2 regions of the Massilibacterium senegalense genome follow, and region 2 is predicted to be linked to the other one. Evidence: riboswitches for the same ligand, from Rfam matches in the RefSeq annotation. Region 2 holds a riboswitch; the other holds the start of a gene.
What was found. A riboswitch is a leader RNA that binds a small molecule or an ion and turns the genes downstream of it on or off. The one in region 2 is predicted to bind preQ1.

Region 1 (16,331 bases), 160 kb from region 2:
AAAATGGTTCCGTAATAGCTCATATTTATCTATATAATCTTTCTTGCTGTTATAATTATCCTATACCACATGGTGACTGGAAATTTCAGTTTTTTCTTAATAAAACCGACGAGCATTTTTACTTTTTTGATTACGAAACTTGTTCTCTTCTCCCTGACCATCCAAATAAAATGATTGGATATTCGAAAGATTATCTGGTTGATGTTACGTCTGGATATGTACATTTAAAAGAAATAGAAAATAGTTTAGTGGAAGGTACTCTTATTCAATTACCTTGTGAAATGCTAAGTAAATTATTAGAGTACTATCAGTTTTTTCAAAATGTATATCGTCCTACATTTTTAGATGTCATGATTGATGATGAGTTATATAAAGATGTATTAACATTTGTGTTAACCGAATCGGCATTAGCATTATCTTCGTCTTTTCCAAAAGTATCTTCGTAACATTTGGAAACAAGGTGCTCTTGCATTTTTATGATGTTCCTATTAAACTTGTAAAATAGATAAGGGAAGAAGAGGAGGCAGACAATTGATTCATTTACAATGGATAAATCGTCCAATAATAAAAAAAGTAACATGTGTTCATACAGACGCAAAAAAATATATTGTAAACAACGTTTTAACAGTAGGAAAAAAATATGATGTAAAAAATGAAACAGCGGAATTTTATTTTGTCATTGATAACTCTGGACATGTTGGTGGTTTTTATAAAGAGTATTTCGAAGAAAAATAAAAAGAAGAGGAATTCCTCTTCTTTTTATTTTTCTTCGGTTAATCCTTCTGTAGATGAATTTTCAAGCAACTTTTTATTTACTTTTTCTTGTTCTTTTTGGAAGGTTGATAGTTTATCCATTATTTTTTTATCTTCTTGAATATCATTTGTTAAAGTAGTGATTAATTTTTCTGCTGTCTCTTTTTCTTCTTTTGTTAAATCTTCTTTTAATGCCATTTTCCATTGATTATCTTTTTTAATAAATAATGCATCGGTAACATCCCTAAATGATAAATCATTATATTCATAGGTGACCTCAATTAAAGAAATAGCAAGGTTTTTACTTTGACGGAAGTATAAAGAATTTCCAATCGTAATAGAACCATTTGCACTTTGGAGTTGGTTAAACGATGTTTTTGCTTCCTGCAGATACTGTTCTTTGTTTTTATCATTTTTAAAATAAATATAGTCACTACTTGTTTTAAAATCACCGTTCGTTAAAGCTTCTGTTTGTTTCGTGATTATTTCTGTCGTTTCCTTTTTAATTTGTTCATCCTTTGATTGACAGCCAGCAATGAAAAGGAGGAAGAGGGAAACAAGAATAATGAATGTCTTTTTCATATTTTTTCACCTTACCTAAAAATGTATAGTAATATGGATTAGTATATCATAAGAATCTTTTATTTTTCGTGACGATCTCATGAATAATTGACTTCTTTATGATACTGAAAATGAAGTCCCTTGTAAGAGACCTCGTTTTCGTTAAAATTGAAATACATGTAAGGATGTTTTTAATTGGCTAGACATTTGTGCTAATTCTGCAGCAGCTGCAGCTACTTCTTCTAAGGAAGCTGTTTGTTCTTCAGCAGAAGCGACAATATCATGAGTATCTCCAGAAATTTGTTCTGACATTTGTGTGATTTGGTGCACATCGTCAATTAACTTCATCATTTGTTTATAAAGTTGTGCAATAGAATCTTGAGTTGTCCCCATTTTTTGTGATACATACTCAATCGATGTATTAATATTAGAAAAGTATCATTTACTATTTTTTTACCTTCCACAACAGCTTGATTTCCTTCTTTTATAGTATTCGCTACTTGTTTTGTATCAGACACAGTTTTTTTAATCATTGTTTAAATTTTTTCGGCAGCTTTTCTAGATTCTTTGGCTAATTTTCGGACTTCATCTGCAACAACAGAAAATCCTTTTCCGTGTTCTCCAGCACGAGCAGCTTCGATTGATGCGTTTAAAGCTAATAAATTTGTCTGATTCGCAATAGTTGTAATAAGTAAGAATTTGTGACGACTGATTAGAAAGTTTATCTACGGCATCAGCAACTTGATTAGAATGTGTGACAATCGTATCAATTTGAAGTGTGATGTTATCAATAGCCTTCTTACCTTGAGCAGATAAATCAACAGCATCTTGTGAATATTGATAAACAAATTCAACATTTTCTTCGATTGTTTCCATTTGTTTATCTTTTTCATTCGTAATTTTTTTACTATATTCCATTAATTCTTTAGAATCATCACCTAAAATAGAAGAAGATATTAGAAGTGCTTCGTTCATTTTTCCTTGATTCATGTACTTGTTTACGAATTTCATAATGATTTTCACGCATAAAATTTTTTTGTAAAGACATATAGCCCCTGAGTGCAGAATTTGAACGTACCATATGAAAAGCCATATCATTATAATATTTCATAATTTTTTGATTCGTTTAAATTTCCTTTGATTACATTATAAATATTAGTCTGATTTATCACTACTATAAAAGCAATCATGATAAAAAAAATAAATAGTTTTGTACGAATTCCCACTCGTTTGTTCATAAGGGCTTTCCTATTTTTACATTTAAATTGGGATTATACGAAAAAATAATTTTTTTCACTTTTTCGTTTTTTAATCTACTAAATGAAAGAAAAATTTTTATCTGCTCTAGATACATAGGTCTATATTCTTATTAATGTAAAGATTTTGTAAAAAATATAAATAAAAAGTCACTATTTAAAAAAGATTGATAAAATAAAAGAAACTATAGTAAAGGATGGCTTTTTTTATGTTGAAAGGAAAAATGCTCTCGTTACGCACTCTTATTCTTTTATTTACGCTTATTCCTCTAATTATTTTGATAATCTATCATTTATCCGTTTCTTACTCTATAAATAAACAAACGCTAACGGAAGAAGTTTTAAAAACAAATGAAGCATATGCTAAAAAAGTTGCGAAGACGACGGAAGATTATTTTCAAACAATGACACAGGTAATGGAGGCAAATAGCCGATATATCGCAACTTGTGATGGATTAACCCCTTGTATAGAGGAAGAACTCCACCGACTAAGTATTCAATTTCCATATTTTGACGCAATTTTAATTACGAATAAAGAAAATGAAGTTATGGCAACATCGAGTGACAGGGCAAAAATAATTGGGGAAAAAATAAATGAAAAAGAAATTCAATCAGCTTTTAAAACACAAAAAACATTTATATCAAAACCATTTCCTTCTATGTTAAAAAATGATTTACAAGTGATGGTGGCAGTCCCAATTATAGATGAAAATAACGAGTTTCAAGGATTTATTAGTGGATTATTTTTCATTAAAAAAGAAAATATTATTACAAAATTAATGGAAGATCATTACTATAATCAATATTCAAATGTATATGTCATTGATGAAGAAGGAAAGATTATTTATCATAAATATCAATCTAAAATTTTTAAAAATATAAAAAAATATTCTTATGTGAAATATATATTAGCGAATAACAACGGGTATTTAAATACAGAAAACATGGCTGGAGAAAAGGTATTAGTTGGATATTCAAAAATAGATGGTGCAAACTGGTATGTTATTATTGAGCAACCAATCTCTTTTACAATAGCGTCAATTCAACGTTCTATGCATCAAATTGTAAAACAAGTTGTTTGGTTTTCGATTATTTTAATCGTAATAATGTACCTTTTATCTTTTTATATTACAAATCCCCTTTCAAAACTTGCAAAGTATTTACAACAAGTAAAAGTACAAAAGCAAGAAGTGATGATTCCTAAAATCAATGATTGGTACTATGAAGCCAAAATGTTACATAAAAATATTGTGAATAGTATATATGGATTTTATGACGATATTTATACTTTAAAGACGGAATCTAAAACAGATGTACTAACTGGTCTTTTAAATAGAAAAACGTTAGAAGAATATTTTACGCATTGGGAAAAAACGAAAACACCTTTTTGTATCCTATTTTTGGATCTTGATTTTTTTAAACAGATTAACGACACATATGGACATGATGTAGGGGATGACGTATTACGATTATTTTCCACTATGCTACAAAAATTTATGAGGAAAACAGATGTTTGTGCTCGGTGGGGCGGGGAAGAATTTATTGTACTTTTACCCGAAACATCTATGAAAGAAGCGTTCACGATTGCTGAACGAATAAGGGAAAATATGTATATAGAGCCATTGTTAAATGATAAAAATGTGACGGTCTCTATAGGAATTGCGCAATATCCATACCACCATAAGCAAATAGAGAAAGTTATTAAAAAAGCAGATGATGCCTTATATATGGCAAAAAGAAATGGTCGGAATCAAACAATCATTGCAACAGAAAAAGAGTAAACATTTTTGGGAAATAACTATGATTTAACAAATGTTTAGATTATACTAAATAGGGTATATGAATTACGACTTATTCACCAAGTCATTAGATGCAAAGTTTGGAGGGGATTTGTATGAAACCAGAAAAAATGATTGCCGTATTTGCTATTTTAATTGTTATCATTGCTGTTTTTCTAACAGATATTTCAAAAGACAGTAGTAATGAAGTAATAGAAAAAAGTAGCAGTACTGATGCAGAAAGCCAGACATTAACTTTTAATCCGCCTAGTATAGAAGATGTTCCAGAAGGACCAGTTGGTGAATCTATTAAACGTGGACATGATTTAACAGTTAATACTGCAGAGTTATTACCAAATAACGTAGGGAATAAGTTGTCATGTATTAGTTGTCATGCAGATGCAGGTGTAAATGAAAGAGAAATTCCATTAGCCGGATTTGTTAGTCAAACACCAATGTATCGAGCACGTGAAGCAAAAGTTTTAAATGCAGAAGACCGTATTAACGAGTGTTTTGTCCGTAGTATGAATGGAGAGTACCTAGATCCAAATGGAGAAGACATGAGAGCAATGATTAGCTATTTTAATTATATTGCGCAAGGTGTACCAATGGGGGAAAAGGAAATTCCATGGCGTAATCAAAATGATTTAAAAGAATTAACTGTTCCTGATGTGAAAAACGGAGAAGCCTTATTTCAAAAGTCATGTATTGCTTGTCACGGTGGAAATGGAGAAGGAACACAAGCGGGACCTCCTGTTTGGGGACCAGAATCGTACAATGATGGAGCAGGATTAGCGAGATTATCAAAATTAGGAGGATTTGTTCAACGAAATATGCCAAAAGGCGCGGAAGGTTCATTATCAGAACAAGAAGCAATCGATATTGCCGCTTATATTTTAATGCAAGAACGACCTGAATTTGCTGGTAAAGCAAATGATTGGCCAAAAGGTGGGAAACCAGCTGATTTAATTAACAAAGAAGCAAGAGATGCAATAAATGCTGGTACTTTAAAATGGGAAGAAGCAATTGTACTTCCAGAAAAATGAAAGTAGTATAAAAAGAACTAACTGTAAAAAGTTAGTTCTTTTTTTATATGTACATGTTAAGAAAATAAATGAATGAGAAACTATTTATATGAAGGAAGGAGAGATAGAAATTTAATGTAAAAAACGATTATACTGTCCTTAATAAAAGCAAGAAAATTTTCCGAATATACAATGGTTAATCGTAGTTTTCATGATATAATACAATAAAGTTTTTTACATATTCAAATGATAAAAATAAATGACGTATTTTTTAGAAATATAAAAGGAATCAATATTGTTCAGTAAAAAGTAACAAGAAATTAGACCGTTTTATGAATGAACAGTTTAGTTGGAGGTACTGAAGTGTTAAAACGAAAAAAATGTTCATTGCAAACGATTATTATGCTTTTAATTACATTATCTATGCTAGTTACAATGAGCGTTAGTATTGCAACGAGTTATCTTGTTAATCGCGAACAAACTATTCAAAACACGCTACAGTCAAACGAAGCATATGCCCAAAAATTAGCAAAGACTACGGATGGGTATTTAAATGATATTTTGAATATTATGGACCGCCACACGATTGATCTTGTAACATGCCAAGAAAATAAACAATGTTTATCTATAAAAGCTGATGATTTACGAAATGAAATTAAACTTTTAGATAGTATTGTGATTGTTGATGAAAAGAGTATTATTGTAGGGAGTTCACCACAATCGATGAATATCGTTGGAAAAAAAGCAACGGCTGAGGAAGTACAACAGGTTTTAAAAGATAAGACCGCTTATATTTCAAAACCTTATATTGGGCCATATAACAAAAAACTACAAGCGATGATTGCTGTTCCAATTTATGATTTTTTTGGGCAATTTAAAGGTGTTTTGACTGGGCGCATTTATTTACAAACAGATAATATGTTACATCAATTGTTAGGGGAGCATTATGAGAAAGATGGTACATATGTTTATGTCGTAGACCAAGAAGGAAAGGTTATTTATCATAAACAAAAGGACTGGATTAATCAAAATGTATTAGGAATGTCACCAGTATCAGAAGTTTCAGAAGGTAAAACTGGTGCTATTCGTTTTAAGCAAGAAGAAGGGGAAATGTTATCTGGTTTTAGTCCCATTCAAAAAGCCAATTGGGGAATAATAGTAGAAAAATCAACAAAAGATGCATTAACATTAAATACAAAAATAATGTATCAGACTATATTAACATCAGCTATTTTTATTTTTTTTATTATGCTTATTGTATGGATTATTTCCATCAAAATGATTCAACCATTAAAGACTCTATCTCATTATGCTAGTGTAGCAAAAAATGCAAACGAGGACATACCGCCACCTGTAATCTCTACTTTTTATGTCGAGGCGGCTCAATTAAAAGAAACAGTGTTAGATAGCATTCATATTTTACGTAAAAATGTGAAGCATTTTAAACAAGCTTCTACTATTGATCCGTTGACTAAATTGGTAAATAGACGGGCTGTTGAAAATTATTTAGATCAATCAAAAGAGACAAATAAACCATTTGCTGCGTTATTAATTGATATTGACTATTTTAAAAGGATTAATGATACATATGGACATGATATCGGGGATCAAGTACTTGTTCTTATTGCACAAATATTAAAAAAAGAAACCCGTCATGGGGATATTTGTGCGCGATGGGGCGGAGAAGAATTCCTGATTATTTTACCAGAGACTCCAGCAGAGGCTGCTTTCCATGTGGCAGAACGTATTCGATTATCTATTATGCATGCAGATAATCCTAGTGGGGAAACCATAACCGTTTCTATTGGCATTGCTAGATATCCAGACAATGATGAAGATTCATTAGAAGTGATTAAATTAGCTGACGAATCGTTATATCAAGCAAAACGAAATGGAAGAAATCGAGTTTGTTTATCAAATAAGGAATAAGAAAAATATTAAATAAAATGATGAACGTAAAATCCCTATATCAACAATGTAAAATGTCGATACAGGGGTTTTTATTTATACAATAGGCCAATCGTCATCTGTCCGAATTTTACTGTATAACTCTGGTAAATAATAGGAAATTTCTTTTTGCTTACTTAATTCTTGTTCGAAATTTGTTTCTATTTCGTCCTGCATATTTGAGATTAAAGAGGCGGATTGAAGAAAATATAACCATTCTAAATCGCTTTGACAATATTTTTTAGCCCAACTGTCCACCTGTTTTCCCCAGTCTGAGGCGTTTCCATAATCCGTGACTTCTAATAATTCTTGAATTTTTTCTTCGCTCCATCGATTTTTACTGAATGGACCAGCTAAAGCACTTAATAAAGTGATAAAAGTACGATTATGTATTTTTTTAGCGGTTTTTTCTGCCCATAAATGATAAACAAAGGCACGTTTAAAAATATTTTCGGTTTTTTCATCTTGTAGATATTCAAAAAATGCTTGATAACTATTCATTGTATCATTATTCCTTTCTTTTCTTGGTTAGCAAAAAGTAATATTATATTAAAAATATAATAAATGTCTACGATAAAAGAGTAGTTTCTACATCATTATAGCATGAAAAAGGATTCAAAAAATAATATGAACATACGAAACCTCCCATTGAAAGGAAAGATGCTGATGGATGGTTTCGTATGATTTAATAGATTTCTGTTGTAAGTTTTTCTAAGATAATATAAATTTCCTCTAGTTTTTTATCTAGCGATTTAAATGCTTCTTCTATTTCTTTTTTGTTTTGTTGTTCCACTGCATAAATAATCTGTTTTCCGATATTGAACAGTTGGGCATGGGGTATTTTTAACGATTGAAAGCTTGGCTTTGTAGATATAACAGGATCTTGAGCTAAACGTTCAAACCATGTTGAAAGCAAGCAATGTTCAGAGTCAGTCAATGAATGAACATCATCAGTGAAATAATGTAATGTAAAATTTGAAATTTTCCATCGCCAAATTCCATATTCTGCCTTTAATATTAAAAGTAAATACTTATCATGAAATTGTGGAATCGATTGAAAGGACATTTGACGAAGATGATTCATTTTTACACTTATATCATATAATGCCTTACCGGTGTAATCTACATCCGCTTTCGTTAGATTTGTATAATGTAACATGTCATTTATTTCTTTTGTCATTTGTTGTGTTGCAACGGATTGTTCTTTTGATACATGTGCAATATTCTTTGTATGGTCACCAATTATTTGAATTTTAGTAGTAATATTTTCAATTGCTTGGATAGCATCTTTAACTTGATCGGTACGTGAAGTTAGTTTTTCTTCTAATTGGCCACTAATGGTTCCGACATAATCAGCACCACTTTTTAACTTTTGCATATTTGTAGTGATGGCTTTAGCTGATGTTTTTGTTTGTTCTGCAAGTTTTTTTACTTCATTTGCCACAACATTAAAGCTACGTCCTGCATCGCCAGCTCGTGACGCTTCAATAGAGGCATTTAAGGCAAGGAGGTTTGTTTTTTCGGCAACTTCCTCAATAAAGGTAATCACTTGGGAGGCACGTTTTACTTCGTCCATTAAATGATGCATTTCCTTTTGCATTTCTTTAAAATCATGACTCATTTCTAAAAAGCTTTCAAGTGATTGTTCGATGACAAATTTCCCTTGTTTTGCTTCTTTTATAGTGAATTCTGTTTCTTTGGCAACATCTGTTGCTTGATGAGCTACTTTTTCAATAGATTGTGACAATTCTATTGATTCGTTCGTTACGGTATTAGCTTTGTTACTTGTTTTTTCTATCGTCTTTAATAATTTTTGAATTGTTGTAATGTCTGTAATTGTTTGCATTAAATCATTTTCTTTTTTTATCGTTCGTAGATCATTTGTCTCTTGATATGCTTCTAAAACAATTTGTGAATCGAATGTAATAATACGAATAAGAGATAAAAGAATAGATGATAGTTCTTTTGGTTTAGTATGATATTGATTAACTAGAGTCGGAATTATATGTTCATACACACGAACATAAGAGCCAGTGTACCATTCTGGTGTTAGTTTAATTTTACTATGTACTTGTCCGATTTTTTTACGACTAGCAACATAGGAATCATTTATTTTTGCTTTTGGAATACTTCTTAAATAATGACTAAATGTTTTGGAGAGTCGATCAGTCGTTGAATGTTTATCGATAATGTGTTGAAGAGTAGAAAACCTACTTAACATTTTATAATGGAAATCGGAAATTATATCTGCATGTTCGTCCATTACGCTCTCTAATTTCTTTAGATTGTCTAGATCGTTGTTCATTAATTGTATAAAACTTAATTTCTTTTTTAACTCATGATTACAATTAATATCCGTAAGTGTTATTTGTGTAGGAAATGGGATTGCGCTTTTGTTATGTAAAAAAAACATAGATTTATAGCTCCTTTTTCATCATTTTTCATCCATTATTAACGGTGAGGAAGTCCCCTGTCAGAACCTAAAAATAGGTAAGTGGAGGTTCAAACTGGCCGAATCCAGCTACGATGGACTATTGACTTCCGCTATAAGTAAAAGTCTTCTAGAAGCAAAAAGCACTTTTTCTGGTCTTTGTTTTATAGTTCCGTCGTTGAACGAGCCTTTGATAAAAATGAGATAAGTGCAAAAATGCTCATTGAGGAGGATTTCTTTATGTATTATATTGAAAAATAGACAATAATCGCTGAAAGCATACAACTCAAAAGTAGTAGCTTGATGTATTCATTTTTGTTAAAAAAGACCTATTACTATTTTACCTATAGTTTATTTTTAATATATGTAGAAAGTAAAAACAATACATTTTTCCAATCTTTATGAATAATTTACTTAGGATTAATAAAACGTTAATAATTAGTGCACATTCAAGAATCTAAACTACACTTTAGGGTATAGGTAAGATTTATGATTAGCGCATAAAAAAAGATTTTGTCATTTTATATATCTATGAGTGGTTGGACAATTAATTGGAAAAAATTGAAAGAAACTGTGAATGATTTTGCACAAAAAAACACTAGAGGATCTATAATCCCCTAGTGTCTTTATGCATGACGGTTAGAACGTTTTCGATTTTTTTGTGGACGAGTTCTTTTTGATGAATAATCTGCTTTTTTTCCATCTCTGCGACGACGGTCGTTACGTCGATTGTTATCTCTTTTAGAAGAAAAATCTTTATTTGAATGAGAACGAGATTTTCTTTTCTGTTTTCTTCTTAAAGGAGCTACAGGTGATAATTGAACAGGATTAGAATTCATTTCGGGCATTAATAATTTTAATGCAGTAGATACTAATTGTTCAGGTGAATATTGATAGATAAAGGATTTAGCTGCTTGTTGATATATTTCTCTTGATTCTTTTTCCAATGACTTTTCAAATTGTTCGATGACTTCTTCTAATTGTTTTTTACGTAATTCTTCCTCAGAAGGAGCTTCCATCCAAATCATTTTTTTATCAATAAACTTTTCATATTCATGAATAACGTCTTCTTCACTAGGCGTGACAAACGTAATAGCGATACCGCTTTCTCCTGCACGACCAGTTCTTCCAATTCGATGGACATAACTATCAACATGCTCTGGTACATCAAAATTATAAATGTGAGATACACCTGTAATATCGAGACCGCGAGCTGCGACGTCTGTAGCAACTAAAACTTGAATATTATTATTTTTAAAACGAGCTAGTGATTTTTCGCGACGTGCTTGCGTTAGATCACCGTGTAATTCATCTACCCTAAAACCTTTGCTTAAAAGAGCTTCCGTTAATTCCATAACGCGTTGTTTCGTTCGACCGAAAACAATCGATTTTTTAGGTTGATGAAGCAGAAACAAACGGTGAAGTAAAGCAAATTTTTTACTTTCTTTCGTCAATATACAATATTGATCAATTGTATCAGCCGTTAAACTTGTTCTTTTAATGGAAACAATGACAGGATCTTTCATCATTTTTTGTGTAAAGTTCTCTGGAATAGTAGCAGAGAACAGCAGAGTTTGATGATTTTCAGGGACAGTTGTTAAAATATTTTCAATATCTTCAATAAAATCCATGCTTAACATTTCATCTGCTTCGTCTAATACGACAGTATGCACGCTTTCTAAACATAATGTTTTACGTTTAAGATGGTCAATCATACGACCAGGTGTACCTACCACAATATGTGGTTTTCTTTTTAACGCACGAATTTGTGGATCATAACTTTGACCACCGTACACAATGGCAACATCAATTTTTTTTCTTGTACCGAGTGATTGTAACGTTGCGGCAACTTGTTTCGCTAATTCTCTCGTAGGTGCGAGGACGATACCTTGTGTTTCTTGTAATGATGGATTGATTTTTTGTATTAGAGGAATTCCAAAAGCAGCAGTTTTACCTGTTCCAGTTTGAGCTTGTCCTATAACATCCAGTCCCTTTAACGCGACCGGTATCGTTTGTTCTTGAATAGGGGTCGGTTCATGAAAACCTAATTTATCAATCATGGACAAAATATCCATTTCAATATTTAGTTCTTTAAATTGCATAGTAATCTCCTTTTTGATAGAATGCGTTCATTATATAGAAATTAACGATAAAGAGCAAGGATTATATAGATAAGTTTAGGATAAGTAATTTTTTTATAAATTATACAAGTAAAATTTGTTTGTTTTTTTCTATTTAATTTGGGGTAAAATAATGAAGAAAATTGTATGGATTAGGAGCGTTTTTGAAAATCCCAAATGGATAGACGCTTAAATAAATGTAGACGTTTAAAAGGACGGGGGATGGAACGTGATGTTTGTCGTAAAAATGGGATACATCAATTTTTTAAACTTGTTCATCGTCCAATGAACATATTCAAACATTATATTCCTATAGCAAGAAAAAATAATGATAGCAAGTAAGAAAACTAGTTGAAGTAATCCTGATAGTTTTTATGTGATAGAGTATAATTTTTATAGAAGGATGAGTCAAAACATATGAATGGAATACATTTTAATTTTTCAATATAAATGGTGAACCATTCCATCTGAAATTTCGCAAAAGATGAAGATTTATTATATAATGGTCATATAGTTAGAATGTATATTTTTTGGAGTAAGTATGAAGAGATGATAAAAGGAGCTGTTTAAAATGGAATTTCAATTTACAGAAACACCTAAACCACAATTTTTTTATGAGCAAGATGGAGAAGTGTTAGCAATAATCACCTATGACGTTGTAGATAATGATGTCTTTGCAGTTGATCATACATTCGTTTCTGAAAAATTACGTGGACAAGGTGTTGCAAAACAATTGTTAGAAGCTGTTGTGGATAAAGCACAAAAAGAAAGTAAAAAAATTAAGCCTATTTGTTCCTATGTAGTTACAGCGTTTAAACGCAACCCAGAATATCAAAAATTAGAGGCCAAATAATCGAATCCCTTCTTATTTTATAAGGAGGGGTTCGTTCTCTAAGTAGTGTAAAAACTGTCTTGAACGTGTATAATAAAAGTATGAAAAAGAAAGGGAGATAGTTAGAAAATGAAAAATATCGTAAAAATCATTATGCTAGTTATTTTTGCTTTTGGAACGATGGGATTTGTTGGAATTGATCAAGTGGATGCGAAAGGAATGAAAGGCGGAAAAAAATTTACGCCTGCACAAAAGCAAAATACAAACAATGATAGTAATGTAAATGCCAAAAATACGAAAGAAGACCCGAAAAAAACACAAACAAATCAGTCATCTGCTTCAAACAGTAATAAAGGTGGCTTAATGAAAGGTCTTTTATTAGGTGGTCTTGGTGGTTTGTTAATTGGTAGTTTATTTGGTAATTTAGGTGCATTAGGTTCTATCTTATCTTTCCTCGTTAATATGTTAGTTTTTGCATTAGTCATTATGCTTATTTTAGTTGTTATTAAAAAGTTGAAAAATCAATTAAAAAAACCAAAAACGATTGAATAAAGAGAATCAGCTATTACCCTAATGTAGGGAATAGCTGATTCTCTTTTTGCTTCAAATGGCTAATGTGGTCAATAAAATCTAATGTCAATTCATTAAATTCTGCTGGAGCATCAATATTACATACATGGCCGGAACCTTTAATAACGGATAATTTTAAATCTGGTTGATGTTTAATCAATTCTTGAACAGGCGTTAAAAATAAATAATCTTCTTCCCCCATGACAAATAAAGTTGGGATGCCATTATTAACAAGTTGCAAATATTTTAAGTAGGGATTAATTGATTTCGTTAGTGAAAACCACCGAATAAATTCTTTTTGGTACATTTTTTTTGCTTGATTTACAAATGCTAAACGTGATTCTTCGTGAGTAGATTTAGGCATGATAATCCATGCAAATAAACGATAAAGCCACATATAAGGAATAAAATATTTAAACACGTGCCCAACTTGTAAAAAAAACTTTGTCCGGATATTTAAATGAATGACTGCTCCACCTAAAACCATCGAACGAACTTTTTGTGGATATTTTTTTGCAATGGTCTGAACGACAATCGTACCAAGCGAAATAGAGATAAAGTGAGAAGAGTTGATGTGTAAATGATGTAAAACATCTACCACATCTTCTGCAATATCAGCAAATGTATCTCCTTTTTTCCATTTTATTGATTTTGATTTACCATGACCTCTTAAGTCAATCAGTAAGATGTTATAAGTTGATTTATATGCTTTAATTTGTTTATACCAGATAGAAGAGCTTCCCCCTGCACCATGAATAAATGTAACCCAAGGGGCTTTTTCGTTTATCTCGTACGTTCGATAATGCAACACTACTGTTTTCCCTCACAATCTAGTTTAATCTTTAATAAAATTTCTCTTTTCACTAAAACATAAGAATGATAGAAAATCAAGATACGTCCATGATTTTTCTAATCGGAAAAAGCATGAAACTATATTTTTATGGTATAGTAAGAAAGGTAAAAAAAGAAGAATACTGCTCAAGCAGGAGAGGTTCGAAAAATCCCTCTATAAAAAACTAACAACTTAAGGGAAAAGAACACTCTTTCTTCTTTTCATTCGAAAAGGGAGGAGAAATTGTATATGAAAAATGAAAAAGCAATTGTTGTCTTTAGTGGAGGACAAGATAGTACGACGTGTTTGTTTTGGGCAAAGGAACAATTTAAAGAAGTAGAAGCTGTGACGTTTGATTATGGGCAACGTCATGCAGTGGAACTTGATTGTGCTAAAGCAATCGCAAAAGAATTAAACGTACGTCATCATGTGTTAGATATGACGTTGTTAAACCAATTAGCACCCAGCGCATTAACACGTGATGAACCAATTGTAACCAAAGAAGGATCGTTACCATCAACATTTGTGCCGGGTAGAAATTTACTCTTTTTTTCGTTTGCTAGCATTTTAGCAAAACAAATCGGTGCTAAGCACATTATTACTGGTGTATCAGAAACAGATTTTAGTGGCTATCCAGATTGCAGAAATGCTTTCATTCAATCACTAAATGTAACAATTAATCTTGCGATGGATGATCAATTTGTGATTCATACTCCGTTAATGTGGATAGATAAAAAAGAAACATGGCGACTAGCAGACCAGCTTGGTGTATTTGATTATATACGTACGAAGACGTTAACGTGTTATAACGGGATTATTGGAAGTGGTTGCGGAGAATGCCCTGCTTGCAAATTACGAAATAATGGTCTTCAAGCATATGTAAAAGAAAAAGAAGGTGAACAATCATGATGCAACAAATTTACCCTTCGCCAATTCATAATTATCATTATGAGTTGAATAAAGATTTTCATTTTGCTGCAGCGCATTATGTTCCTCATAAAGATGCAGGAGTATGTCAAAATGTACATGGTCATACGTATTTTGTGAATATTACAATCGGCGGTGATGCACTGGATGATTCTGGTTTTTTAGTCAATTTTCAATTGTTGAAATCCCTGATACATAAACGGTTTGATCATACATTATTAAACGAAGATTCTGGTTTTTCTAATAAAAATGCTGAGTCATTTCCGACGACAGAAGTAGTAGCACGTACGATTTACGAAATTATTGCTGAAGCATTACAAAAACAACCTAACAATCCAGTTTGTCTACAAGTATTCGTAAGGGAAACACCTACGAGTTATGTGGTTTATCGACCAAAAAGGAGAAATAAAAATGACTAAAATTCCAATTATGGAAATATTCGGATCTACCATTCAGGGAGAAGGAATGGTTATTGGGCAGAAGACCATGTTTGTCCGGACTGCTGGTTGCGATTACCGTTGTGTTTGGTGCGATTCATCTTTTACGTGGGACGGAACGGAGAAAGAAGCAATTCAAATGATGTCAGCTTCTGAAATATGGAATGCATTGTATGAAATGGGGAATGAACATTTTACGCATGTTACATTATCAGGGGGAAATCCAGCTTTATTACCTCAATTAGATATGCTCATTTATCTTTTGCATGAAAAAGGAATCAAAGTAGCACTTGAAACACAAGGGAGCAAGTGGCAATCATGGATGGTCGACATTGATGATTTAACGTTGTCTCCGAAACCTCCGAGTGCACAGGTGGAGTTTGATGAAATTAAGTTTCGGAGTATGATGAATCTGTTAAAAGGTCATCCGAATATAAGTATGAAAATCGTTGTATTTAGTGAGGAAGATCTTGAATTTGCAGTGTTCATGCATCAACATTATCCGAATGTTCCATTCTATTTACAACCGGGAAATGAAAAGCAATCATTAGAAAACGAAAATGACTATATACAGTATGCGAGAAAACGTTATTTATGGCTAATTGACAAAACAATGGGACGAACAGAATTTAATGACGCAATAATACTGCCACAACTCCATACATTTGTTTGGGGGAATAAACGTGGTGTGTAAGACAGTGAGAAAACCTCACTGTCTTTTTTTATGTGCGCCCAGCATGGGCGATAACTTGGTGGTGAAAGTCCACTCCACTACAGGCTTGGCAGTAGGAACTGTTAGCCGATATCAAGGGTGTCCACCATGAGGTGGAATCTGAAGGAAGCTGGAGGCAAATTCTCGAAC
Region 2 (16,331 bases):
CGGCATTTTTTCATTGGTATAGTGGAAAAGAAACAGTGGTTATTAAGGAGGGGAAAATTTTAGAAGATGAGTTGAAACGAATCAACTTGCCAATCGATACATTATTAGCTTCTTTGCGACAAAAAGGTCATTTTAACATTGCTACTTTAAAGCGGGTGTATATGGACCAAGCGGGGGAAATCAGTGTATTACCGAGCGATGCAAAAGATGAATTTATTACAGTCATTCAACAAGGAGAAATACAAGACGGAGAATTAGCGAAAAGAGGCTTGAATAGACGAGATGTGATACTTCAACTAAATAAACAAGGTATTGCTTTAGATAATGTGTTTTTAGGACAAATAGACGATTATGGCTCCCTTCATGTCGATTTGTATGATGACGCCCTTGATGTTCCTTCTGATACACGAAAGGAACAATTAATTACGTTATTAAAAAAGACGATTGCCGATTTAGAATCCTATTCACTTGAAACAGAGCATAAAGAGACGAAAGAAATGTATGCAAAGTTCTCGAAACATCTAGATAGTCAAATATTAAAAAAACTACCGCCTGTCTTTGGGGAATAAAGGAATATAAATACTAGAAAAAAGAATTGTTCTTCGTTCAAGGGACAATTCTTTTTATGCATATGTTATGCGCTTACGAATAGCTCTCTTACATGAGCAATTGTTTTCTTTTATAAAAGTATGTCATAATAAAAGGTAACCGAACAAAATGAAAATAAAAATAGAAAGATGAGGAGAAATACATGAAGCAAAAAATAAAAGTTATGACGATTTTTGGAACAAGACCAGAAGCAATTAAAATGGCGCCCCTTGTTCTAGAATTAAATAAATATCCAGAAGAAATCGAGTCAATTGTAACTGTTACTGCTCAACATCGTGAAATGTTAGACCAAGTGCTGGACATTTTTCAAATTACACCAGATTACGATTTAAACATTATGAAAAGTAGACAAACGTTAATTGATGTAACAACGAGAGCATTAGAAGGATTAGATCAAGTAATGAAGGAAGCGCAACCTGATATTGTGCTTGTTCATGGGGATACGTCTACAACATTCGTTGCATCGCTTGCCGCATTTTATAATCAAATTGCGATTGGGCATGTAGAAGCAGGGCTTCGTACGTGGAATAAGTATTCGCCATTTCCAGAAGAAATGAATCGTCAATTAACTGGTGTTATGGCAGATCTGCACTTTTCACCAACAAATCAATCTAAACAAAACTTATTAGTAGAAAATAAGAAGGAAGTAACTATTTTTATTACGGGAAATACTGCGATTGATGCGTTAAAAACAACAGTCAAAGATACATATTCTCATGATATTTTAAATAAAATCGGAAACGATCGCTTGTTATTAGTAACGGCACATCGCCGTGAAAACTTAGGAAAACCGATGGAAAATATGTTTCGTGCAATCCGTCGTTTAGTAGAAGAACATGATGACTTACAAGTAGTGTATCCTGTTCATTTAAACCCTGTTGTACGAGAAACAGCCGACAAATTTTTAGGAAATCATGATCGTATTCATTTAATTGAACCATTAGATGTTGTTGATTTTCATAACTTTGCTGCACGAAGCTACATGATTATGACAGATTCAGGGGGAGTTCAAGAAGAAGCGCCTTCTCTAGGTGTTCCTGTTCTCGTATTGCGTGATACAACAGAACGTCCAGAAGGCATTAAGGCGGGTACGTTAAAATTAGTTGGTACCGATGAAGAAACAGTTTACCAAAACGGAAAAGACTTATTAACGAATAAAGAAGCATACGAAAAAATGTCGAAAGCATCAAATCCATATGGGGATGGGGAAGCATCACGTCGGATCGTAGAAGTATTGTTATATCATTTTAACAAACGTACGACACGTCCAATGGATTTTTAATTTGTATAAGAAAAAAGCGTATCCGAGATGTTTGGATACGCTTTTCTTTGGAAAAAACGGTTTAAAAATAAAATTTTTATCTAGTCATCTAAAGGTTTCATTTTTTTTGCTACGTAAATAAATGGGTTATCTAATACAACAACTAACCATTTCATCACGTAGGTAGTAATGACAATTTCCAACCAAACTTCGATTGGATAAAGCCCCCAAAATGCAATCAAACAAAAGAGTAACGTATCGATTAATTGACTAATCGATGTACTACCTGTATTACGGATCCATAAATGATGTTCACCAGGGTATCGTGTTTGGAAAAAACGATATAACGAAACATTCACCATATGGCTCGCATAATATCCAACAATACTACCTACGGCTAGTCTTGGTAATAAACCAAACAAAGCTTTTAAATGTGCATGGGCAATATCATTTGGATGTGGTGGAAAAAGCAAAATAATTTGCATGATTACCGTTGTAGCAAGTAGGATAAAAAATCCTAAATAAACAGCTTTTTTTGCTGCTTTTACTCCGTATTTTTCGTTTAATAAAACAATGATAAAAAAGGTCGTTCCATACATAATGTTTCCAAGTGTTAACGTAATCCCGAATAATTCAATTGTTTTTAATACTTGTAAATTGGCTAACACAGTAGCAAGGGAAATCCAAGCATATAAACCTGTCTTTCCAAAAAAACGATAGCAAGCTAACGTTAAGGAAAAAGTGAGAATAAACATAAGTATCCATAAAAAAATAATGATCATTACGAGTTCCTCCTTAGTTTTGTTAACGCGGGATGTTGCGAACCGCGAATATGAAGTTAGGATAACTTAATAGAACAAATGACAAAAGATATTCACTTCTGTATTGTACTACGATTGATAGCAAATAAAAATGATTTACGTCGTTTTACGTCGTTTTTGTTGAAAAAATTGCTTAATTGCGGATATAGGAAGTTCTGCTAAAATTATTCCAATAAAAATAAGGACACATCCAGTGACTGCTTTTCCAGTAAGTACTTCATGATTAACTAACATTCCAAATATAGCCGCAAATACAGGTTCTGTTGCGAAAATAAGCGCTACATGAGTTGGCTTTGTTTGTTTTTGAAAGTGTGTTTGTAAGAAAAAGGCTAAAGCAGTGGCAAATATTGCTGTAATCACTAACGCAATCCAAACAGAAGATTTGGTTAAGATGATGTAATCGATTGATTCTGTCCATAATGCACTGACGAAACTTAATATAGAAACAGTTAATAGCTGAACTATTGTTAATACAAAAATAGAATGAAAAGGAGCATATTTCCCAGTAAATACAATATGAGCGGCAAAACAAATAGCACAAATAAACGCTAAAAAATCTCCTTGTCCAACGGTAAAGGAATCTGCTAATGTAAGAAAATAAAGCCCAATGACCGCAATCATAATTCCAAGAACGGTATACCGTTCTGGTCGTTGTTTCATAAATAAAAAAGAAATAATTGGAACAAACACAACATTTAATCCTGTAATAAATCCTACTTTTGAAGAAGTAGAATAAAGGAGGGCGATTGTTTGTGTCGTATATCCTAGATGCAACATACCCCCCAATAAAACGCCATACATTACCGTTTTTTTAGACCACGTAATAGAAATGGGACGTCGTACGAATTTCATCACAAAAAGCATCGTTAAACTTGCTAGGAAAAAACGAATCGTATTAAAAGAGAAGGGTGGCAAATCTTGAATGGCATTTTGCACCAATACAAAAGTAGAGCCCCATATAAAGGCAACAATCAATAAAAAAAAATCTGCTTTCATTACGGAATTTTTCATAATTTGAACATCTCTTTCTGTTTGAACATAGTATAATAATGGTATCAATAAATAAAGGAGCGTCCCGTGTGATTGAAGTATATATTGATGGTGCTACTGCTAATCGTTCGAAATTAAGTGGAATTGGTATCTTTATTAAAGATGGGCGTGTACTTGCAACAGAGTCCGTTCCCATTCCGTTTATGTCTAACCATGAAGCTGAATTTGAAGCATTACTTCACGCATTAGAAATTTGTTCAAAAAATCAATATAAAGTTGTCTCATTTCGAACAGATTCCCGCATTGTAGCCGATGCAATTGATGGACAATATGCAAAAAATCAAAACTTTCAACAATATGTAGATCGAGCAATGGAAATGATTGTATCCTTTGATTTATTTTTTATTAAATGGATTCCAGAATCTCAAAATAAAAAGGCAGATGAATTAGCAAAACATGCAATTCGTAGACAAATGAAAAAGCACAGATAACGGTCTGTGCTTTTTCATTGCCAATCATAGGGTGTTTCTTGGTATACATAATAATTGAGCCAATTGCTGAATAATAGATAAGCATGAGAATGCCAATTATGTTTAGGTATTTGTGTTGTATCATTTCCAGGGAAATAATGACAAGGCATTTCTGGATTCAATCCTTTATCACGGTCACGAATGTATTCTTCTTTTAGGGTGAAACAATCGTATTCCGGATGTCCACTCAAGAAAATTTGTTTCCCATTTTTAGATGCAACTAGATTTACTCCTGCTTCTTCTGATTCAGATAATATCATTAACTCAGGTACTTTTTCAATATCCTCTCTTTTTACTTCGGTATAACGAGAATGTGGGACACGAAACTCATCATCAAAGCCACGTAAAAGTTTAAGTGTTTTATCTTCTTTTGAAATCGTATGTGTAAAAACACCGGATAATTTTTTTGTTAGCTTGTATTTTGGGATATTAAAATGGTGGTAAAGACCTGCTTGAGAACCCCAACAAATGTGTAATGTACTTGTCACATTTGTTTTTGTCCAATCCATAACTTTTACCAATTCTTCCCAATATGTTACTTCTTCAAATGGGAACTTTTCTACTGGAGCGCCGGTGATGATCATGCCATCAAATTTTCGGTGTTTAATTTCCTCAAATGTTGTGTAAAATGATTTCAAATGTTGTTGAGGTGTATTTTTGGGCACATGGCTAGCCGGATGAATGAGTGTAATATTTACTTGAAGTGGAGTATTAGACAATAGACGCATGAGCTGTGTCTCCGTTTTTTCTTTCAAAGGCATTAAATTCATAATAACAATATTAATTGGACGAATATCTTGCATATAGGCCCTATCTGTTGTCATAACGAAGATATTTTCATGTTCTAGTTGTTCACGCGCCGGTAAATTTGCTGGAATATTAATAGGCACTCATCAACCCCCCTTATTTAATTTCATATCTGTTTTGTATCTTTTTATTATATGGCTATTTTGCTAAATCATCAAATACTATTTCTGTAAAGAAGGGATATTCTATGAAGTATATTATTAAATGGACGGAACAAAACAAATCAATTGGAAAGATAGAATGGCAATCGAATGAAGTAGATGCGAATCAAATACTAGCTGTCCTAAAGTATGTCGAAAAAAAATATCGTCTGACTGATGTGTATATTGAAGATGAAATGCAACAAACATGGCGTAAAAAAGATTTTTTAAAAATGTTTGAAAAAGAAAGAGAGAATCCGCATGACATTGTCATTTATTTTGATGGTAATTTTAATCATGCCAAAAAGCAAGCCGGGATAGGCTTTGTCATGTACTATCGTATCCATAATAAAAGGTTTCGAGTGCGAGAAAATGCTATATTTACAAATATGACATCTAATAATGAAGCGGAGTATGCTGCTTTATATTTTAGTTTGGTAAAATTAGAAGAATATCAAATCCAGCATATTCCGATTATCATTCGTGGCGACTCATTAGTCGTAATTAATCAAATGAATGGAGAATGGCCTGTATATGAACAAAATTTTTTATATTGGATTAAAAAAATAGAAGAAAAAATTAAAAAATTAGGATTAAACGCACACTATGAAAATATACAACGCACTGAGAATAAAGAAGCGGACCAATTAGCTCGATTAGCGATAGAAGGAAAGGAGATTCGCGCAGAAGTAGAGGTTTAAAATAGAAGGAGCAGGGTAAAATATAGCAGTAGAGAAACGTAAAATCATTTTTCTTGCATTTACTCTTTTTTTTATTTATACTAATAACTAAGTTAAAATAATTATTAACTAGATACAATTATTTAAGGGGAGGATTTTAAAAATGGCAAACAAATTAGAAAGCACAAAAACATTAGCAAATTTAAAAGCAGCATTCGCAGGTGAATCACAAGCAAACCGTCGTTACATTTATTTCGCTAAACAAGCGGATACAGAAGGATTAGCAGACGTTTCTGCTGCATTCGAACGCATTAGCCATGGTGAAACAGCACATGCTTTTGGTCATTTTGACAAATTAGTTCAATATGGTGCTGGTGACCCAGTTACAGACCTTCCAGTAGGAACAACTGAAAACAACTTAAAATCAGCTATCGCTGGTGAAGAGTATGAATTCTCTGAAATGTACCCAGGCTTTGCCAAAGTAGCTCGTGAAGAAGGTTTTGAAGATATCGCTGAATGGTTTGAAGTAATGGCTAAATCTGAAAAAGCACATGCTAACACATTCAAAAAAATCTTAGCTAACTTAGCTGAGTAATAAAAAAGAATAAAGAGGCTGCTTTTAGGGCAGCCTTTTTTTATCTAAGTAAATGATAAGGAATCTCAAATAATAAAGATACGAATATGGTTCCTATGCATTTATGTTTTATGTATGTTTAGGGTAAAACATTACTGTTCAATGTTGCAAATAAATAACTATTATTTACGGAGGAGGCCGCGATATGAAACCAATCGCTCGTGAAGATTTACAATCTCATAAAGAATATGCTAAAGTAGCTGATCGCTTTTTAAAAGAAGTGATTAAAGAAAAGAAAATTCGACGAATTCGAATTAATGATAAAATGAGTGGGTTATTTGAGACTCGTTTATCTATTTGGTATCAGATTATGGAAATGATTCGTGCAGAACAAATAGAAGATGAAGATTATATGAACGAAATGTTGGAAGTGTATAATGAATTAGTGCCTGCAGATAACGAATTAAGTATGACATTTTTTGTTGAAATTCCAAATCAATTAGAACTGCGCCAATTTAACAAAACAATTGTTGGAATTGAAAATCACATTGAGTTAGCATTTGGTGATGAAAAGGTAATTTCTTATGAACCAGAAGATGGGGAAGAAGAGGATGATCATTATACACAATCCGTTCATTATTTACGTATTCCATTTACAGAAGAACAAAAAGAAAAATTTATCGCCTATTCAGGAGACGTACTAGTGAAAGTTTCACATCCTAATTTTCAATCAGAAGAAATTCTTCCAAAAGCAACAGTAGAAAGTTTACAAAAAGAATTAAGTGGAAACTAAAGAAATCGACAAGTGGCAGCTTGTCGATTTCTTTTGTTGCAACAGTGAAATGCTTCTACCTATCAAAAAACATTAATCGCTAAATAAGCTTCCCCATCAATATCTATCGTAATGATAATTGCTTGCTCCGTTTCTTCTACTGTAATTAAATGTTTCTTTTTCATAAAATCGATGGCGTCTTTTAATACGTCATGTTGATGTAACTCATCATAGCTTATTTTCTTTTGTTTTGTTGGATCACTATGTAAAGATTGCAATAATTCAATCATTAACTTTTTTTTCTGTTCGTGCAACTGTTTCGCCTCCATTCTTTTAGTATTAACATACAATGATTTGTACAAAAAGAAAAGGAAAAATACATAATGTTCATTATCTGGCCTTTTTTCGTTTCTTCTATCTATTATTTCTATTTTTTGTTACAATGAAGCTATCTTATCGAGTTGTAGCACAATGAAAATGAAAAAATATAGTTTCATTTCCGGATAATAAATTGTTCAAGTAGGGTGATTTTATGCAAAATATTTTAATGCAATCTTTTTTACATACGCGAGGACGCACACTTCGAATATTATATGCTTGGTTCCATCATTTATCATTCCAAAACTTATGGCAATCACGATTACGATATGCTTTAGGTCAAGCGGATAGTATTGAGATGATAATGGAAAAGGTAGAACAATCGACGGATGCATATAAAGAAATTCCTGATTCTACTCTTCAACTTCAGTTTTTATTAGAATTAGCTGATTTTTTAGGCATTGAAGTGTATCAATTACAAACAGAAGAAGATGTTCAAGAATTATTTTTTGTATTAATTGAGCAAGTAAACGAATTAATGATGGAATCAGATGAGAGTTATAAAGGAAAGAATGTTACAGACATCATGCAATACCAATTAAAAAAACGTTGTGAATGGGTAGATGACTGGTATGAAACATTAGAAAAAAATGCAAAAGAATATTTTCTTGCTGTATTAAAACGCTTTTTAGTGGAGTTATCTAATCAATCAGACAAAGAGGAGTATAAAAAATGGCGTCATTTAATGTTATCAGATATTAATCATATAATGAAAGAAAACGGCAGTTATCCATTGTTTCATGACGCTATTCAAACAGATGATGATTTTACATTAATGAAAAAAATCATGAATTTTTTAAATGAATTTTCGTATAAAGAAATAACAGAGTCGGAAACAATGGAGCCCACAAATCGTCCATTTCTTATTGAAATTGAATTTGCTGCTTTTCCACATTGGTTAAAAATGAATAAAGAAGTAATCGTACACGGAGAAAAGCAAGCATTACGTGAATTGTTATTGCCTGTTTTTATTTCAGAAATTGTCCTTCTTGGAGCACCAATGATAGAAAAGCTAGGGACACAACAATTATTAGATGCTTATTCTGAAGTACAACATAATCTAGAAAAACTATCGGAACAAATAAACGAATTAGAAAAGGAAAGCGCCAATTTATTAGAAGAAAAAGAACATGTTTATCAACAAATTTCTCATTTAATAGATGAATTTAAAGAAATTGATCAACAACAAGATGTCCGAATCAAGCAATTGTATCGAGCTATTCAAGAAAATAATATTCCGTTACAAGCAAATGATTTATTACTTACCAGTCTATTAACGAAAAGAAAGTTATTACTAGAAGACTTAGAAAATCCCATGAATCCGGGTGTCGAGAGAAAAGGATTGGGAAAATTATTTTTACCAATTGAAAAATTAAATTATAAACGAAAAATGCAACAAGATATTGATCAAGTAGAAGAAAAAATTATTTTGCATTTAATTGAGCATGAACCATCAGGTATTTGTGGAAAAAAAATTGGACAATACCATCAATCTGTATTAAAACAGAAAGAAATCAACGAACAAATTGAACAAAAAAAAGAACAAATGGCTGATTTAGAAGAACAAATGCAAGCAATAAAGGTAAAAATAGAGCAAATCCAAGAACATAAAAAAACGATAGAACAACAATTTTATATTCAATCGGAAGCCCTGAAAAAGAAAGAATATGAATAGACAGACTGGGGAAAACTATTTAATGAGCTAGGGAAGAGAGATTTTTCTCGAAAAAGGATAAACCAAGAGAAGGTTTTTTTATCAAAATCGGAGAAAATTCTTTTTCTTTTATCCTTTGTTAACGGGCGTAAGACACCCACTTCAAAATATTAAGGTAAGACCAAAATATGGGAAAATAGGGAATCAAACAACTCGTAAAAGATGGATAAGTGCATCTAATCATAAGCAGGAGAAAAAATTTCCTATATATGGAAGACTTTTTATTGAATACTTCTTTTTTCATCATTAGCGAAAACTCTTTTAGAATTAGTATGAGCAGGAGAATCTCTAATGCTTCTATGTGTTTTTGGAAATAGTGAAAAAATAAAATATTTTTAGAAAATTTTTAAAAAACAGTGACATCTTTTTTAAAAAGTGATATATTGTTATATAACAGAAGCGACCAAGGAGGTTAGAAGGGGGTTATATCGATGGCGCAAGAGTTTACAAACCAATTAGAGAAAGTAGTCGATATGTTGCGTGAACGATGTAGCTATGTTGATGGCGGGCTATTTCCAACATTACTTGAAAAATATGAAAAAGCTTTAAATAGAGTAGAAAATCAACCAAATTCGAACCTTACAATCGAAGCACTTAATATAGAAGATGGATCTAAAATTTTTTTACGAGAAGCAGATAGTTACAATGACAAATTACTAATCGAAATGAAAAAAACAGAGAGAATGGCTGAAAAATATTTTTAGAGAAGATAAAAAGGAAAATTCGTGTCCACACGAATTTTCCTTTTTTATTTCTTGGAACTATCGAATTAGTGCATTCGTCATTTATTATAGAGTAAAGTTGGAAGCAGAGAGGGAAAAAAGATATGGCAACGAAAAGAAAGTCGATTGTAGTGAAAAAAAGAAAAAAGCGAAATCAAAAAGATAAAACGACATTATTTTTTCTTAGTGGTAGTGTTTTCTTTTTTATCTGTATTTTAATCGTCATGAGCTTTTTTCAAGACGATAAACAACCGCCATTAGAAGCGGCAACCGTAAAAGCTGAAACTGCTGTTTTTATGAATCCATCAACACGCGCAGAACGGATTAGTTTCCTTGAAAAAGATGTTCAACTGTTTATTATAAAAGAAGGAAGAAAGCAAGACGGGAATGATTGGTCATATGTCACAGATGGTGATTTAGAAGGATGGGTTTTAAATGACTGTTTAGAATTTCGTCAAGTAAAAGGTATTGTGCTGATTCCAAAAACATTACTTTCATTGAAAGAAAAACCTTCTTTTGATGCTAAGGTAAAAAAAGAGATGCCAGGAGAAACGAACATTACTACTAAGTCTATTACTAAAAATAAACAAGGGGAAGTATGGGTTAACGTTGTTTCGAAAAAGGAAGAAGGTTGGCTCCCGCTTTCTATGATTCACATTGCCAATGATGAGACATTAATACATCAATCTATCGTATTTGTAAAACACTCATTAAATGTAAAAAAAGAAAAAAATAAGTCATCTGAAACTATTACTTCATTAAAAGAAGGAAATCGACTATATGTGAAGAAAGTAGAGAAGGATCAGAATGGGGCTACTTGGTATAAAGTAAATATTGATGGGGAAGATGGTTTTGTTCCTAAAAAAGAAACCGCAAAAAAAATGAATGTAACGTATTCGGTATTTATCCATGAAGATAGAGTACCAATTGTTAGAAAGCCATCAAAAAATGCAGAAGTAATCAATCATCTATCTTTTAATACAGAAGTAATGCCAGAAGAAGAAGTAATCAATGCAAAAAATGAAATATGGTTTAAAATGAACTTAGAAAATGGAGAGGTCGGTTATCTTCCATTTGAATCTGTTAGTCAAGAAAAAACGAAGGTTGCCTATTTAACATTTGATGATGGACCGACAGAGACAACGGAAAAACTATTAAATATATTAAATCAACATGATGCAAAGGCAACATTTTTTATGTTAGAACCACACATTCGTGAGTATCCAAAAATCATAAAAAAAATGATAGAAGATGGGAATGCGGTAGGCTCTCATAGTGTTAGTCATAATAAAGCATTGGTGTATGCATCGAAAGATTCTGTTGTGTACGAGATGCAGCAAGGATTAGACACAATTGAACAAGTGAGTGGAGTGAAAAGTCATTTGATTCGAGTTCCTTATGGTAGTATCCCACATATGAAGCCAGAATATATTCAAGCTGTCGAGGAGCACGAGATGCTACTTTGGGATTGGAATGTGGATAGTAATGATTGGCGTTATAAAAACAATCAATTTATTGAAGCTACCATGGCACAAGTGCAACGAATAGAAGAAAAAGGGCAATCACCTATTATTCTGCTTCATGATCGACAAGTAACAACAGAAGCATTACCAGAGTTAATCGAAAGGTTACAAAAATCAGGATATCAATTAGAACCATTAAATGAAACGATGACCCCATTTATTTTTCCACGGTAAGAAAAAAGAATCTAAGCTAATATGGTATTGAATGAAAGAAATGGAGGAGGAAATGGAATGATAATACATAGTCGTGCAAAGCAATTAGAAAATGGTCCTATTTGGGACTTTCTTGGTGCCAGCATTCAATATGCACAAGATGGAGAAAGTATGGTAGAGATGAATGTAATGGATAAAGTAAAACAAATGTATGGCACAGTACATGGTGGCATTTTAGGAACATTAATTGATATGGCAATGGCAAGTGCTGTTGCATCTACCATGTCAGAAGAAGAAAATGCTGTCACTGTTGATTTATCGTTACATTATTTAAGTGCTGCAAAAGAAGGAAAATTAATTGGAAAAGGAAAAGTCATTAAACGTGGGAAACGAATGGCCTTTTTAGAAGCAACCATTTATAGTGATGATCGCTTACTCGTCACTGGATCAGCAAGTTTTATGATTATACAAAAAGAGAAAAAATAAAAGCATGGATTTTCTCCATGCTTTTATTTATGGACTATTGGCACTTTAACTTGTTTTTTAGTCAAAGGTTTTTGTAGTTGAAGGTCTCGAACGATGATTTTCCACTTGTCAGCGAGATTTAAAATATCTTTTTCTGTGATGACTAATCCTTTGGCTTGAAACATTGCTTGAACAGTTTTACGCATGTGTATCAGCTCCTTTAGGATTTTTCAATAAGGATAAATGTATTTATCCTTCCTTACTTTTACTATACAAGCCTTTGTACAATAAGTAAATAAATTTTGATAAAATTCACAAATTAAAAAAAAATAACCAGATAGATGTGCCTTACATCTATCTTTTTTTATCCTCTCTTTCTTGTTATCTACATCATCGTATGACTACAATAAAATAATTAGAATTGCTTATCAAAAATTTCATTGAAGCTATACATGTATCTGAATTCAACAAGTAAATACAAAAATCCACCTTGCAGTCACAAGGTGGATTTTAAACGTATTATTCTAGGCTAGTTTTTAAGGTTTGTTGTACATCATTAAGGCTAGTTTCATCTGGAATAAAGTAATATACTCTATCTATTTTTGTTCCTTGTCCTTTTAATTGTAATGTTTCAATATTATTTCTGGCAGTCGCATAATCTTTCTGGAATTTTTGCATTTCTTCTAACGTTAAATTTGTTTGAACGTTATTTCCAATGGATTTTAAAATATCATCCACTTTTGTAATCGTGTTTAAAGAAATGGCTTTATCGACAATTCCTTGGATTACTTGACGTTGCCGTTCTTGACGACCAAAATCCCCTTGAGGATCTTCATAGCGCATTCGTACATATTTAAGCGCTTTTTCTCCATCTAAATGAATATTTCCTTCTTGAAATTGTGCGCCATCATAGTTGAAAGAAAAACTGCTATTGACATCTACGCCGCCCACCGCATCGACAATGTCTTTAAAACTTTCCATATTCACTTGTACATAATAGTCAACAGGAACATCTAATAAATGTTCGACAGAATCCATAGACATTTTTACACCGCCAAACGCATAGGCATGGTTAATTTTGTCTTGTGTATTTCGTCCAACAAGTAACGTACGGGTATCACGAGGTATACTAATCATTTTCGCACTATTTGTTTTTGGATTAACAGTCACATAAATCATCGTATCAGAACGTCCACGATCGCCAGGGCGTTGGTCTACACCTAATAATAAAATCCCAACAGAATCTTTATTGTTTAAATTTACTTCCCCTGAACGTTTCGTTGATTGGCGATCAATTGGTTTATGTATTTGGTCAGCTGTATTTGTTAAATTGTTATATACATAGATACCATAACCAACAATGCTAACTACAAGAACGCCGATAATAGAAAAAATAGTAATAAGAATTTTCTTTTTCATGGCAAAAATAGTCCTTTCTTTCCTGGTTTATAGTTTGAAAGAATTGTGAACGTATATCTAAACATCCAACATTTTCTTTCATGCGTAGGAAGAGTATCCTTTTTTGTAAAGTTAGTCATAAGGATAGATGCACGACATATACATTATATAGGAAAGAGAAGGAAAAATTAATCTTTTTTATGATTTTTTTTATAAATCACTAAAATCGAGGCCACTTGATTTCGTATAACTCGTTACTTTTTGTTCAAAAAAGTCTGTTTTGGTTTCATTGATTCGTTTGAAACTTTCGACCCATTTCATTGGATGCTCTTTCACTTCTGGATATAGCTCTCGGAAACCTAAGCTGCGCATTCGTTGATTCGATAAGTAACGAATATATCGCTCAATGACTTCATCTGTTAATCCTAAAAGTTCATTTTGTGCAAAATGTTTTCCCCAATTAATCTCATGTTCGACCGCTTTTTTCATCATATTTTCTAGGTATGTAATCATCTTTTCATCAAATAAATCAGGGCGCTCCTTTTTTAATTCATGAATCATGTTACTAAATAAGGCAACATGTGTTTCTTCATCACGTTGAATGTATTTAATTAACGTTGCGGTCATTGTCATTTTTCCATTTCGTGCAAGCGAATAGAAAAAAGCAAATCCATTATAAAAATAAATCGCTTCTAATAAATAATCGGCCATTAACGTATGAACAAAATTTTCTTCCGTAGGTTTATCTACAAATTTTTGATATTCATCCGCAATAAATTTATTGCGCTCAAACAAAACAGGATCATTTCGCCATTCATCATAAATTGCATTTCTAGCTTCGGGGGAACAAACCGTATCTAAAATATAACTATAACTTTGTGCATGAATTTCTTCTTGAAATGTTTGGATATTTAATAAACTTGTTACTTCTGGTGCTGTAATATAATCGGCTAATTGCGGTAAGTTTTCACATTGAATAGAGTCTAAAAAGTTAAGGAAAGAAATTACTTTATCAAAAGCACGTCGTTCCGCTGCTGTTAAAGTTGGAAATTGACTTACATCTTGGTTTAAGGAAATTTCTTCAGGAATCCAAAAGTTGTTTAACATTAATCGATATAAAGAATGAGCCCAACTGTATTTGATTCGGTTCCATTCTCGTAAATTAGTGGAGTTCCCACCAATGAGAGAGGATGTCCCTCGTTCGCCTGTTTCGTTAAATAATCGTTTTTGTTCCATTTTAGTAAACGCTTCCTTTCGTAAGATAAGTGATATAAGATTACCTGGATAAATAACCCGTATCTTCATGAAAAAGGAGAAGATACAATGGTAAAAGGTATCTCCACTTCATCCGAAATGGAGATAACGAGAAATGCTGACATTTATCAAGAAGAACAACTAATACATTCATCAATTTCCACCGTGCGATTTCGGACATAATAAATTGTTTTAAGCCCATTTTTCCATGCTTCGATATAATATTGAAGAAAATCCCGTGCAGAAATCGTAGGTGTAATGTATAAGTTAAAACTTTGTGCTTGATCCAGATGTTTTTGGCGACGACCAGCGGCTTTGATTGACCAAAATTGGTCAATGGTATGTGCTTCTTTGTAATACCATGTTGTTTCAGGTGTTAAATCTGGTGCAGCTTGAGGAATTAATCCATCTTTTTTCTCTTCTACGAAAAATTTTGCAAATAATGGGTCAATACTTGCAGTTGTTCCTGCGATTAAGGAAGTAGAAGAGGTAGGAGCTACAGCCATGATATAGGCATTACGCAATCCGTTCTTTTTAACTTGTTCTTTTAAGGTTGTCCACTTTTCATCCTCGTAATTTCTTTGGGTAAAATAGTTCCCATTTTCCCAATCACTTCCGTTGAATAAAGGATATGCTCCTTTTTCACGAGCTAGTTTATTTGATGCCTGAATGGCATAATATGAAATTTTTTCATAAAGTTGATCTGCATATGCTAGATGTTCTTCGGATTCCCAAGCAATTTTCTTTTTCACTAAATGATGATGGTATCCACTTGTTCCAACCCCAATGGCACGATACTTTTGATTGGTCACTTTTGCTTGTGGGACAGGATAATCGTTCAAATCAATCACATTATCAAGCATTCGTATTTCTACTTCTAAAATTCGTTTTAAATCTTCTTCTGTTTCTACTTTCCCAAGGTTAATAGAGGATAAGTTACAAACAACAAAATCACCTGGTTTTGTTTTTGTCACAATGACACCATCTTCTAATGTTTCCGAAATAAATTCTGTTGCACGCATATTTTGCATAATTTCTGTACATAGGTTAGAACAATAAATCATGCCTTCATGTTTATTTGGATTTAATCGGTTAACGGTGTCACGATAAAAGATGAAAGGTGTACCTGTTTCAAAGGCACTTTTCATAATCATTTTCATAATGTCGATAGCAGGGATTTCTTTTTTTCGTAATCGTTCATTTTCCACACAGGCTAAATAACGATTTGTAAATGTTTTTTCTTCGTCATCATCGTAACAATCTTCTAAACGAAAGCCCATTTCTTGTTCTACTTCATATGGGTCAAATAAATACCAATTTTCTCGTTGGATCACTTTTTCCATAAAGATGTCTGGAATACATACACCAGGAAAAATATCGTGAGCTTTTAAACGATCATCGCCATTATTTGTCTTTAATTGTAAAAATTCTAAAATATCATAATGCCAAATATCGCAATAGATTGCAACAGCACCTTTGCGCATTCCTAATTGATCGACGGCAACGGCTGTATTGTTATAGTTACGAATCCAAGGAATAA

Region 1: linked by a shared signal. The riboswitch ahead of queC (7-cyano-7-deazaguanine synthase QueC) and the one ahead of BN1372_RS06285 (queuosine precursor transporter) in region 2 are both predicted to bind preQ1.

Annotation. Positions count from the first base shown of each region.
Region 1 covers NZ_LN831786.1:728,315-744,645, reverse strand. The annotation lists gene BN1372_RS07070 (gamma-glutamylcyclotransferase family protein) at 1-446, shown strand, start outside; gene BN1372_RS07065 (DUF6501 family protein) at 532-735, shown strand; gene BN1372_RS07060 (hypothetical protein) at 760-1,335, opposite strand; gene BN1372_RS07055 (hypothetical protein) at 1,477-1,707, opposite strand; gene BN1372_RS15865 (methyl-accepting chemotaxis protein) at 1,851-1,955, opposite strand; gene BN1372_RS07045 (sensor domain-containing diguanylate cyclase) at 2,780-4,351, shown strand; gene BN1372_RS07040 (c-type cytochrome) at 4,465-5,394, shown strand; gene BN1372_RS07035 (sensor domain-containing diguanylate cyclase) at 5,737-7,302, shown strand; gene BN1372_RS07030 (hypothetical protein) at 7,378-7,821, opposite strand; gene BN1372_RS07025 (protoglobin domain-containing protein) at 8,006-9,733, opposite strand; gene BN1372_RS07020 (DEAD/DEAH box helicase) at 10,378-11,853, opposite strand; gene BN1372_RS07015 (GNAT family N-acetyltransferase) at 12,443-12,724, shown strand; gene BN1372_RS07010 (hypothetical protein) at 12,833-13,255, shown strand; gene BN1372_RS07005 (alpha/beta fold hydrolase) at 13,269-14,084, opposite strand; PreQ1 riboswitch class I at 14,256-14,299, shown strand; gene queC (7-cyano-7-deazaguanine synthase QueC) at 14,355-15,014, shown strand; gene queD (6-carboxytetrahydropterin synthase QueD) at 15,011-15,451, shown strand; gene queE (7-carboxy-7-deazaguanine synthase QueE) at 15,444-16,163, shown strand.
Region 2 covers NZ_LN831786.1:569,074-585,404, forward strand. The annotation lists gene BN1372_RS06275 (DUF421 domain-containing protein) at 1-569, shown strand, start outside; gene wecB (non-hydrolyzing UDP-N-acetylglucosamine 2-epimerase) at 752-1,891, shown strand; gene BN1372_RS06285 (queuosine precursor transporter) at 1,972-2,652, opposite strand; PreQ1 riboswitch class I at 2,660-2,704, opposite strand; gene BN1372_RS06290 (DMT family transporter) at 2,788-3,702, opposite strand; gene BN1372_RS06295 (reverse transcriptase-like protein) at 3,771-4,172, shown strand; gene metA (homoserine O-acetyltransferase MetA) at 4,187-5,101, opposite strand; gene BN1372_RS06305 (reverse transcriptase-like protein) at 5,206-5,859, shown strand; gene BN1372_RS06310 (rubrerythrin family protein) at 6,002-6,433, shown strand; gene BN1372_RS06315 (DUF3501 family protein) at 6,618-7,205, shown strand; gene BN1372_RS06320 (hypothetical protein) at 7,268-7,498, opposite strand; gene BN1372_RS06325 (coiled-coil domain-containing protein) at 7,717-9,237, shown strand; gene BN1372_RS06330 (hypothetical protein) at 9,708-9,980, shown strand; gene BN1372_RS14940 (polysaccharide deacetylase family protein) at 10,103-11,695, shown strand; gene BN1372_RS06340 (PaaI family thioesterase) at 11,753-12,160, shown strand; gene BN1372_RS15150 (hypothetical protein) at 12,184-12,345, opposite strand; gene BN1372_RS06345 (LCP family glycopolymer transferase) at 12,659-13,558, opposite strand; gene BN1372_RS06350 (ribonucleotide-diphosphate reductase subunit beta) at 13,748-14,773, opposite strand; gene BN1372_RS06355 (ribonucleoside-diphosphate reductase subunit alpha) at 14,920-16,331, opposite strand, start outside.